One region of the Bradyrhizobium sp. CB1717 genome, then DNA from elsewhere that is predicted to be linked to it. Evidence: riboswitches for the same ligand, from Rfam matches in the RefSeq annotation. Region 1 holds a riboswitch; the other holds the start of a gene.
The links. A riboswitch is a leader RNA that binds a small molecule or an ion and turns the genes downstream of it on or off. The one in region 1 is predicted to bind cobalamin.

Region 1 (5,327 bases):
GGCGTCGCGATCTGGCGTCTCTGCATCTTCACACGCACGATCCCGAGCACCGCGCCCAGCACCGCCGCGATCAGGGCCAGCAGCGACAGGGTCCAGACCACGCGATCCCACAGCGCCCAATTGCTCCTGAGGACCGTCGGGTAGATCCAGTGCAGCACACTGCCGGCAAGATTCCAGCCGCGCTCGCTCCGCGTCGTATCCAGCACGACCTCGCCGGTGCGCGACGAGACGTAGACCTCCGTTCCGGCTGCATCGCCGAGGGCCACGCGAAACAAGGGCCGGTGGCGATCAAAGCCGTTCGGTACGCTCCATTGGTCGTGGTCCGCGTGCGCAACGACCGCCGCATGCGCGGCATCGAGCCCGCGCCGACGCGCATGCGCACCCGCGATGACAAGTGCGACATCGGGCAACCGCACCGATGCATCCAGCCCGCCGGTCGCGCGAACTGCGCGCAGGTGCGAGGGCCCCGACACGACGTAGACCGGCCCATCGCTCCTTATCAGACGGACACGGGTGGCGTCGACGATGCCGCTCGCAGTCACCGCATCGGCAACGGTGATCCGCAACTCACCTCGATCCACCGGCGCCAGGCCAGCAAGCCGTTCCGCCTCCGTCAGCGACGGAAACGGAACGAAGTGCATCACGATTCCGCTCGCGAACCACATCGCGAACAGCAGGCAGAACGCGATCCCGAGCCAGCGATGCGAGAGGACGATCGCGCCCATCATGCGGTCAGCGCCCTACCATTTGAACGCCGCCGAGATCTCGTAGGTGCGCGGCGCGCCCAAGAGGATCTGGTCGGGATAGAACGGATCGCCCCAGATCGCGTAGCGCTTGTCGGTGAAGTTGCGCACCCGGAAGGTCAGGCGGGCCTGGTCGACGGCATTGAAGACCGTCTTCGGGATATCGACGAAGGCATAGACGTCGCCGACCGTGTAGGCGTTCATCGTCACCGTGTTGGCGTCGGTGTTGTAGCGATCGCCGACGTGCCGGCCGACGATGCCGAGCTCCACCGGCCACGGCGTGAAGAACCGGTACGACGCACCAGCATTGGCGACGATGCGCGGCACGTTCGGCGGCGTGTTGCCCGAGAACGAGCCGCCGGCGAAATTGTAGTCGGCATAGCGCGCATCGACATAGGCGATGTTGCCCCACAGCCGGAGGGGCTCGATCGGCCGCACCGAGGCGGCGAGCTCCACGCCCTTCGATTCCTGTCGTCCCGCAATGTTGAGCGTCTGGCCGCCGGCTGCCGCATAGACGTTCTTGCGTACAATGTCATAGGCCGAGAACGACCACTCCGCCCGGTTGTCCCAGAACAGGTGCTTGACGCCGGTCTCGTAGGTCCGCGATGTCGTCAGGTCGAGCGGCTGGGTCGGCAGCAGCAGGAAGATGTTGTTGGCGGACACGTCCGCGCCGGTCGCGTACTGGCTGAAGAAGGTCAGTCCAGGCACGGCATCCCAGGTGTAGCCGATGCGTCCCGTCACCGGCGCCCAATCCTTGGTGAACGGAAAGCCCGCGTTCACCAGGCCGTTGACGTCGGTCGAGTTGCGGTCGAGCCCGATATGCTCGACGCGCAGGCCGCCGACCAGCGCAAAGCTGCGCGTCAGCTTGAGCCGGTCCTCGAGCGACAGCGCCTCGTTGTCGATGCGCGCGATCTGCTGCTTGGTCGTGAGCAGGCCGTAGAAGCCGCGGTCAGGATTGACCAGCGACACGGAGTCGCCTGGAAAATTCGCTGCACCCGGCCGGACGAAATCGAGGTAGCTCGACGACAACGTCGTGACCATCCGGTTGTCGAAGCCGGCGATGTCAGCGTCCCAGATCAGATCGGTAATGTTGCCGACCAGTCGCTGGCTGTGCGCGACGTAGAAGCGCTCGCGATCGACCAGGTTCGTACCGGAGTTGAACGCCTCGACCTCGTTGTTGAACCAGCTGCGCTCCGCGCCATAACCATAGGCCTGGCTCTTCAAGGTCAGGTCGGGCGCGAGCTTCAGTTCAAAACCGCCGCGCAGCCAGACTTCCTGCGCCACGTTGCGGTTGTCGAGAACGTTGTAGTTGGTGTTGAAGGTGCGGTCGTCGATGGTGACTGCACCGAGATTGGTTTTATTGTAGTTCGAGACGTAATTTCCGGAGACAATCCCTGCCGTCGCGTGAGAACCGCTGAAGGCGACCGGCACCAGCGGCGCGCCCCAATAGGCCTTCCCGCGATCCTCGCGGTACTCGATCGCGCCCCAGACCTTGAGACTGTCGGAGATGCGGTAGTTGAGCTGCCCGGACACGTCGAGCGTCTTGGTGTTGGTGTCGTCGACAAAACCGTTCAGCGAGGAGCGGCTGATGTCGAAGCGGTAGTCGAGTCCTTCTACGTTGGTGCTGCCGCCCGAGCCGTAATGGGCGCGGAACGAATTCAGGGAGTCGTACGAGAAATCCGCCTCGTTGCGGATCGCTCCGGTGTGCGGCTGCTTGGTGACAAGGTTGATCGAGCCGCCGGCGGCGCCCTCGCCCGAGATCAGCGAAGCCGGGCCTTTCAGGAATTCGACCGCTTCCAGATTGGCCGTGTCCATGATCCGCGAGGTCACGTTCTGCGGGCCGATCTTGATGCCGTTGTAGAGCGTGTTGATTTGGCTGTTGGTGAAGCCGCGCATCGAGAAGCCCGCCGGCTCCCCCGGCGCATCGCCGGAGGTCACGCCGACCGCACCTTGCGCCACCTCGGACACGGTGCGATAGCCCTGCTCGCGCATGGTCTCGGCCGAGATGACTTCCACCGTCGCCGGTATCTCGCGCACGGTCAGCCCAAGGCGCGAGGCGCTTTCAGCCACCGCATTGGTGTTGAGCGGCGTCTGCGCGGCTGCGGCTGGCACGGCGGGCTTCGGCACCACGGATGCGGCCGGCCTGCGCGCTGCCGTGCGGCGGGCGCTCTGGGCTTCCCGGGCAGCCGGCTTGGCCGGCTTGCGGGATTGGGCCGGCGACACCTCGACGGGCGGCAATGGCTCGCGGGCCTGCTGCGCCAGTGCAGCAGGCAGATCGAGAACGGCAAGGGACGTGAGCGCGGCGGAAGCGAGCAGGACGCTGCGCGGTCGTACGATACGGATGGAAGGCACGGTCTTGGACCTCGGTATGACGTCAGTGGCACGTCACAGCGAACGAGGTCTCACCACGGGCTTGTCAGCCCTCCGATGAAGCCGAATGTCTGTACTCCCCGACCGACATCTTCGCGTGTGACCACGGCTGACGGCAGGTCTCCTGGCTCGCGGGTCACGACCGCTTCGTCGCCTTCCCGGGACCGAGGACCCAGTGGCTTCTGACGAAGGATTATCCGCTCACAGTTGCGGGGGCAGCCACGGCATTGGGGACGACATCCCCGCACCGCATTCCCTTTTCATCCCCTCTCGGGGAAACCGTCGCAAGCATCTAGGATTACCAGCAAGACAGAGTCAATGTACCAGTTGCGGCGTTATTGCCACAGCGACCAACTTCCTCGGAGATTTGCATGGAAGGCGCGACCTTCCTCTGGCTGATCCGGCATGCGCCCGTCGACGGCGTCAAAGGGACGATCCATGCCGCCGATGCACCGGCGGACCTGAGCGATCGCACGCAGCTGGAAGCGTTGCGGCCGCGCCTGCCGCGGGAAGCTGCGAGCTATGCGAGCCCTGCACGGCGCACGATCGAGACGGCGCGCGCGCTGGGGCTCGAACCGGAACTGGTGCACGAGTTCGGCGAGCAGGATTTCGGCGACTGGGCCGGCCGGCGACATGACGAGCTCGCGGCGAGCGGCGGCGAGGCCTATGCACAATTCTGGAGCGATCCCGCGCACCTGAGACCACCGGGCGGCGAGAGCTTTGAGGATCAGGTCGCGCGCGTCCGGCTGGGTCTCTCGCGGATCGGCGCCGGATCAGCAACGCTCGTCGTGCATTCCGGCACGATCCGGGCCGCGCTGTGCATCGCGCTCGATCTCACACCGGAAGCGGCATTGCGCTTCGTGATCGATCCGCTGTCGCTGACCCGGATCGACCGGCTCGCGACCGGCTGGCGCGTCGTCTCCGTCAATCAGCGGCCAGGCTAAGCCGGCCGATCCGGCACATTGGCTTGGGCAAAGGTCGCCATGCCATTGTGGAGCGCGCAGGCGAGCCGCACCAGCGGCAGCGCGATGGCGGCACCAGATCCCTCGCCGAGCCTGAGATCGAGGCTGATCAGCGGCTGCACGTTCAGAGCGCGCAGCACGAGGCGATGTCCCTGCTCCGCCGATTGATGCGAGGGCAGCAGGAATGGCTGGCACGACGGATTGAGCCGCACGGCCGCCAGCGCCGCGACCGACACGATGAAGCCGTCGATCAACACGGGGATGCGGCGCTGCGCAGCCGCAATGATGGCGCCCGCGATCGCCGCGATCTCGAGCCCGCCGACGGCGCACAGGATCTTTTCGGGCGACGCGCCCGCAACGCCATGACGCGCAATCGCCGCATCGATCACGCGCGCCTTGTGCGCGCGGCCGGCTGCATCGACGCCGGTGCCGCTGCCCGCGATCTCCTCGGCGCTGACAGCGAGCAGGCTCGCGGCAATCGCCGCCGATGTCGTGGTGTTGCCGATGCCCATCTCGCCGAAGATCAGGAGATCAGGCTGGCTCGCCTCGGCACGCGCGACCGCGCGCTGGCCGGCTTCGAAGGCGAAGGCCAGCTCCGTGGGCGTGAGCGCAGCCTCGACGCTGAAATCGCGCGTGCCATTGCGCGGCTTGTCGGTGACGATGCCAGGCGTCGCCCCCTCCGCCAGCGTGCCGGCGTCAACAACTTCCAGGTTTGAGCCGAGCTCGCGCGCCAGCACCGAGATCGCGGCGCCGCCGGAGGCAAAGTTCGCCATCATCGCGATGGTGACGCCTTGCGGATAGGCCGACACGCCCTGCGCGACAATGCCGTGATCGCCGGCGAAGATGATGATGGGCACGCACCCGGCACGCGGTTGCTCAGTCGCTTGCAGGCCGGCAAGCTCGATCGCGAGCTGCTCGAGCCGGCCGAGCGCGCCGGTCGGTTTTGTCAGTTGCGCCTGCCGTGCAATCGCCGCGTCGCGATGGGCGGCGGAGATGTCGGGGCATTTCTGAGTGACCCAGTCGGGGAGCATGCTGCCTCGCTTACGGCCTGCGCTTGAGAATGTAGCTGTCCATGATCCAGCCGTGCCGCTCGCGCGCCTCCTGTCGCGTCGCGACGATGCGCGAGCTCACGTCTGCGAGCCGACCGGACATGATGATCTGATCGGGCATGCCGAGATACGCACCCCACCAGATGTGCAAGCTTTCCGGATCGAGCGATTGGAATGCGGTGCCGCCGTCGAGCATCACGGCC
Region 2 (5,327 bases), 1.1 Mb from region 1:
ATTTTACCGAGGGCTTTCGTCGCCTTGCTCTTCCCGATCCTTTGGCTCTATGCGAGCGAACCAGGAGCCAGGAGGAAAGGCCGCGATACGCTTGGCAAAGGAGGATTGCGGCTTCCAATCTTGCCCTTCGCTCTTCTCGAAAGTGATGACCCCGTTGTGTGTAAAAAAACGGGGTCCTGCGATATCGCAGTTCACTAAAAGCAAAACGCGCCACAGATCACCTTTCTCGGTCGGTTTGTCATTCTGCTTCGGCAAGTAGTCCACTCCAACAGGTTCAACGATAGTGCAGCGGCCCTGCCGCAGAAGATCGCCGAGCCGGCCTTGCGTGGTCGTCACAAAGTTGAAATTGCTCGGATCATGCAAAAAGCGAAGATTTGCGTCCCTTTCGCCATCCTTGACTTCACTGGCGATCAACGAGAGCGCCAGGGCGCGCCAGCCCAATTCCATCGGCTTTGCATAGGTCGACGCAAGTTGAAAGGTTCCGTCGTGCGCGATCTTCCAGGTGATAACATTCTGTTCGCCTGATGTATCATCCCGGTGCCTAGTCCACGAAACGAACACATGGTCATCTTGATCAAGTTCAGCGAGGCCCCACATTCGAGGGACGAACTGTGCCACCTTCGAGACGTTGGAGACAATTTGTTCAATTGTCTCGCCGTCTTGCGCTCGCCACGTTGACTTGAATCGTTCGATAAGGGGGCTCTCGTTGGCGCGAACACTGTTGCTCGTCGGAGCCAACCCGGCCAGGTAGATCAGGCATTGACCAAGACAAAACCATAACGCGCGTCTTCCAGAGATTTTTCTCATAACTGTCGGCCTATCTGGTTTCATCCACACGTCGTTCTAAAGCGGGCAACCTTCAACCAGTATGCGCGAGCGCAAGAAGTTAGCGGCGACGCGACGGGGAGAGCGATGGTGTCCCGTGCGAGCAGGGCTCCCCTCTATGTCACGCGCCGCTAACTTCGCTGCCGGCGACAGCCTCAATTTGCTGTGCTGGACATGCCCAGAAGGAGAAGACTGGGTATGCCGAAGACTTGCATCCTTCGTGCCAGGTAATGGACTGCAATTCACACCGCTTTTGTGTTCTCTTTGTCGACTTTCCGACTGGCCCATGTCTCGATGTTTCCGTTCAGCGCTATCCAGCGCGGCTTATGCATCCTCGTCACGCGACCGTTTAGTTCGGTATCGTTGCCATCGGAAGCCGGGACTCGCAACAGATGCGTTCGGCTCGAGGCAGCAGTCCCGACTGCGCAAGCCGCATTTGTCCCTGCCACCGATCTGCCATGCGGCCCGCGGGCAGCTGCGATGGTCATTCCGATATGGCCGATTGAGAGCGCTTCTACATCATCTGAACCATAGAGATGCATGGTCATTCGCGTCGCAGATGTCGCAGCTCAGCTTGAGACATAATCTGAGAGGTTGACGGAAGACTTCTCTTGCCGATATTCCAAGCCGTCGAGGTTCTCCGGTTTCCACTTGCCGGAGCTAAGAGGGAAGCCGGTGACAATGCCGGCGCTGCCCCCGCAACTGTGAGCGGCAAGCCGCTGTCCAACGATGTCACTGAAGCCTGCGCGGCTTCGGGAAGGCCGGACAGAAGCGATGACCCGCGAGCCAGGAGACCTGCCCCGACAATATATTCGTCCACGGGCGGGGTGTCCCGGTGGTGCGCCAAGCAGCCGTCGCACCGCGCGACTTCCCCTGCCTGCGTCCGCCATGGCCTTTGCCCCCAACATGGGGTTAACGCTATGTCTCTTCTCTCCCTTCCGGTTGCTACGCTCGGAACGCCACGCATCGGTCCAAGGCGGGAGCTCAAGCTCGCTCTAGAAAGCTACTGGGCCGGAAAAAGCAGCGAACAGCAGTTGCTCGAGGACGCAGCTGGCTTGCGTGCCGCGAACTGGGCTCGACAGAAATCTATCGGCGTCACAGTCATTCCATCGAACGATTTCTCGCTGTATGATCAGGTGCTCGACACGAGTGTCATGGTTGGCGCCATCCCGGAGATCTACGCCTCGAAAGCCGAATCCGTTTCGCTCAAGACGTACTTCGCCATGGCCCGCGGATCACAATGCGACGATCGGGATGCGAATTGCGGTCACGGACCGCGCGGATTTGGCGCACCCGCGCAGGAGATGACTAAGTGGTTCGACACCAACTACCACTACATGGTCCCGGAGTTTCACAGGGGGCAGACTTTCAGGCTATGCTCTCGCAAGCCGATCGAGGAGTATGAGGAAGCCAAGGCCCTTGGCTTCCAAACCCGCCCTGTCCTGATCGGGCCGGTCACATTCCTAAAGCTCGGCAAGAGTCCCGATCCTGCGTTCCAGCCACTTTCACTACTGGATGAACTGATACAGGCCTATATCGAGGTTCTGCAGGAATTGGGCAAACGTGGGGCAAATTGGGTTCAGTTCGACGAGCCCTGCCTGGTTCTTGATCTGGATGAAAGGGGGCGGCAATCTTTGCGACATGCCTATGATCGGCTCGCCAAGGAGGTGCCGGCCATCAAGATCTTAGTTGCCAGCTATTTCGGCGACCTCGGGGACAATCTGAACACCGCGTTGAGCCTGCCAGTTGCCGGACTACACCTCGACCTAGTTCGAGCGCCACAGTTGTTGGACCAGATCAGCGCTGGCGGCCGAAGTGATCTCGTCATGTCGCTCGGTGTCGTCGACGGCCGGAATGTATGGCGGTCGAATTTGTCGTCGCTGCGCCAGCGGCTCGAACCCGCGATTGCGAAGCTCGGCAAGGACCGTGTACAGATTGCCCCATCCTGCTCGCTACTTCATGTGCCGGTCGATGTTGAACTCGAAACCGGGCTCGCTTCCGACGTCAAGAGCTGGCTTGCTTTCGCGGTCCAGAAGATGCGGGAGCTTGCGATCCTGGCGCGGGCACTCGCAGGCGACCAGAATGTTGCGCCAGCTCTTGCCGAGTCGGAATGTGCCGCGACTGTTCGCCGGACTTCGCCGAAAATCCGTGATGCCAATGTCGCTGTCCGGATGAAAGCGATCGATCAGACCATGCGTCGACGGGCGAGCCCATTTGCCCGTCGTGCCGAGATCCAAAGCAATCGTTTCGGACTACCGGCTTTTCCTACCACGACCATCGGATCGTTTCCGCAGACCACAGAGGTCCGGAATGCCCGTGCGGCGCATGCGCGAGGCGCGATAAGTGACGAGCAATACGACAGGTTCCTCAAGGAGGAGACTGCGCGCGCCGTACGTTGGCAGGAGGACATCGGTCTCGACGTCCTCGTGCACGGCGAGTTCGAGCGCAATGACATGGTGCAGTACTTCGGCGAGCACCTCGCCGGCTTCGCATTTACCAGGAACGGATGGGTGCAGTCGTACGGCTCGCGCTGCGTCAGGCCACCGATCCTGTTTGGCGATGTGGTGCGGCCGAAGCCTATCACCGTGGACTGGTGGCGCTACGCGCAATCACTAACGAGGAAGCCGATGAAGGCTATGTTGACCGGACCGGTGACGATCTTGAACTGGTCCTTCGTTCGCGATGATATTCCCAGAAGCGAGGTCTGCCGCCAGATTGCGCTCGCGATCCGAGACGAAGTCCGCGATCTCGAGAATGCTGGTGCGACAATGATCCAGATCGACGAAGCCGCACTGCGCGAAGGAATGCCGTTGCGTCGATCGGAGTGGACGGCCTATCTCGACTGGGCCGTGGATTGCTTCAGCATCTGCTCATCGGGTGTCGCCGACGAAACACAAATTCATACACATATGTGCTACTCGGAGTTCAACGACATCATCGGTGCGATCGCTGCAATGGACGCAGATGTCATCTCGATCGAGACGTCGCGTTCGAAAATGGAACTACTCGACGCGTTCAGGAACTACGAATATCCAAATCAGATCGGGCCGGGCGTGTACGACATCCACTCCCCACGCGTTCCCGAGGCGGGCGAAATGAAGGAACTGATGGCGTTGGCTCAGACCCGGCTCCAGGATTCGCAGCTCTGGGTCAATCCGGACTGCGGCCTGAAGACGCGCAAATGGGAGGAAGTGCGGCCGGCGCTAGCGAACATGGTCGCTGCCGCCCGCCAACTGCGCGCTGCATTCGATCTGCAAGGCCGTTGATCCGGGCTTGGGTCGCTTCTCGACAAAGCGGATCCTCTTGCGGTCATTTGCGCTGTCGATGATCGATGGAGCCTTGGGAATACAAAAAAAGCCCGGCCCCGCTTAGCGGGCCGGGCGAAAGTCTGGGAGGAGCGACGCTGACGCATCGCGCGGACTTCCATCGGCAGAGAGAGGTCAACCGCCGGTTCGATCACGGCAAGGACATTCGCCGAAAATCTGAGCTCAGTTGAAGCACAAGCTCAGCGGAGCTCAATTATGCCGTGGTATGCGACCGTTAGCCTGAGGTTTATAAAGTTACACCAAGGTTTGTCGCTCAAGAGCACGTCGGCAACGATTACGACGGCGACGAGGGACGGTGATGCCGGGCGGTCACCGCAGCGACGAGCCGCAAACTCGGTGCGCTTTCCTGCTTGGAAACCTTATGCTCGATCAGCGCGACGATACGAAAAACCCGGCTCCAAGGATCTTGCAAGCGTAGACAATGCATGAGCGGTTGCTATTGATTGAACCCTGCTTAAGGTAGTCCTTGGTCGACCAGTCCCACCCGATAGTCGGGTTTCGTCTTGGGCCTCTGTTTGAGAGTCTATGAGCGAACCACGCGGAGGATGTCACGAGCTTGAAGATGGCACTGGTGCCGACAGGGTGCTCCTCAGCCGTGAGCGTGGTCCTGCCCTCAGCACAGGCCAGTTGAATGATGGCGATCTCCGATCCGACACGACTCGGCGCAGAGTTAGACCTGACGTCGTCCAGCGCCTTGCCGTTCGTGCTAAACGTACCCGGGCGAGCAGTGCCTGGCAATTGGCGTGCTGTGGGTCGAACCGGCCGCGGTCGGATCATTCAGAGCGTGCCAGGCTGGCAAAGAGTGGGAGTGCTTCGCCCCACCCGCGCGGCGGAAATCGTCCGTCGTTGTGGGGCGGCGGACATGAGAGGCATCCGTTTCGCGATGTCACTGCGCAACTGCCAGACCTGCGACATCACATTGTGGAACGTGCCGGAACCAGGGCTCAGGAAGGCTCAGCCATGCCGTTGGCACCGGAAGCGATCATCGTGCGCAGAAAGCCATTTTGGCGGTGCAGCAGGCTACGTGCCCGCGAACACCCCATTTTCATTTCGACATGATGAGCATGAGGTCTAATTCCTGCTGTAAGACGGCGCCGATCAATACGGCCCCTACGTCTCGGCGCCGTGTCACGGGTTGCCGGCCTTGGCGGACGAAAACGCGACCGAGCTCCGTTC

Region 2: linked by a shared signal. The riboswitch ahead of metE (5-methyltetrahydropteroyltriglutamate--homocysteine S-methyltransferase) and the one ahead of QA649_RS30535 (TonB-dependent receptor) in region 1 are both predicted to bind cobalamin.

Annotation. Positions count from the first base shown of each region.
Region 1 covers NZ_CP121666.1:6,518,662-6,523,988, forward strand. The annotation lists gene QA649_RS30530 (PepSY domain-containing protein) at 1-728, opposite strand, end outside; gene QA649_RS30535 (TonB-dependent receptor) at 741-3,095, opposite strand; cobalamin riboswitch at 3,210-3,412, opposite strand; gene QA649_RS30540 (histidine phosphatase family protein) at 3,485-4,057, shown strand; gene cobT (nicotinate-nucleotide--dimethylbenzimidazole phosphoribosyltransferase) at 4,054-5,106, opposite strand; gene cobF (precorrin-6A synthase (deacetylating)) at 5,117-5,327, opposite strand, start outside.
Region 2 covers NZ_CP121666.1:7,606,843-7,612,169, reverse strand. The annotation lists gene QA649_RS35555 (nodulate formation efficiency C protein) at 4-831, opposite strand; cobalamin riboswitch at 1,442-1,643, shown strand; gene metE (5-methyltetrahydropteroyltriglutamate--homocysteine S-methyltransferase) at 1,746-4,091, shown strand; gene QA649_RS35545 (hemerythrin domain-containing protein) at 5,280-5,327, opposite strand, start outside.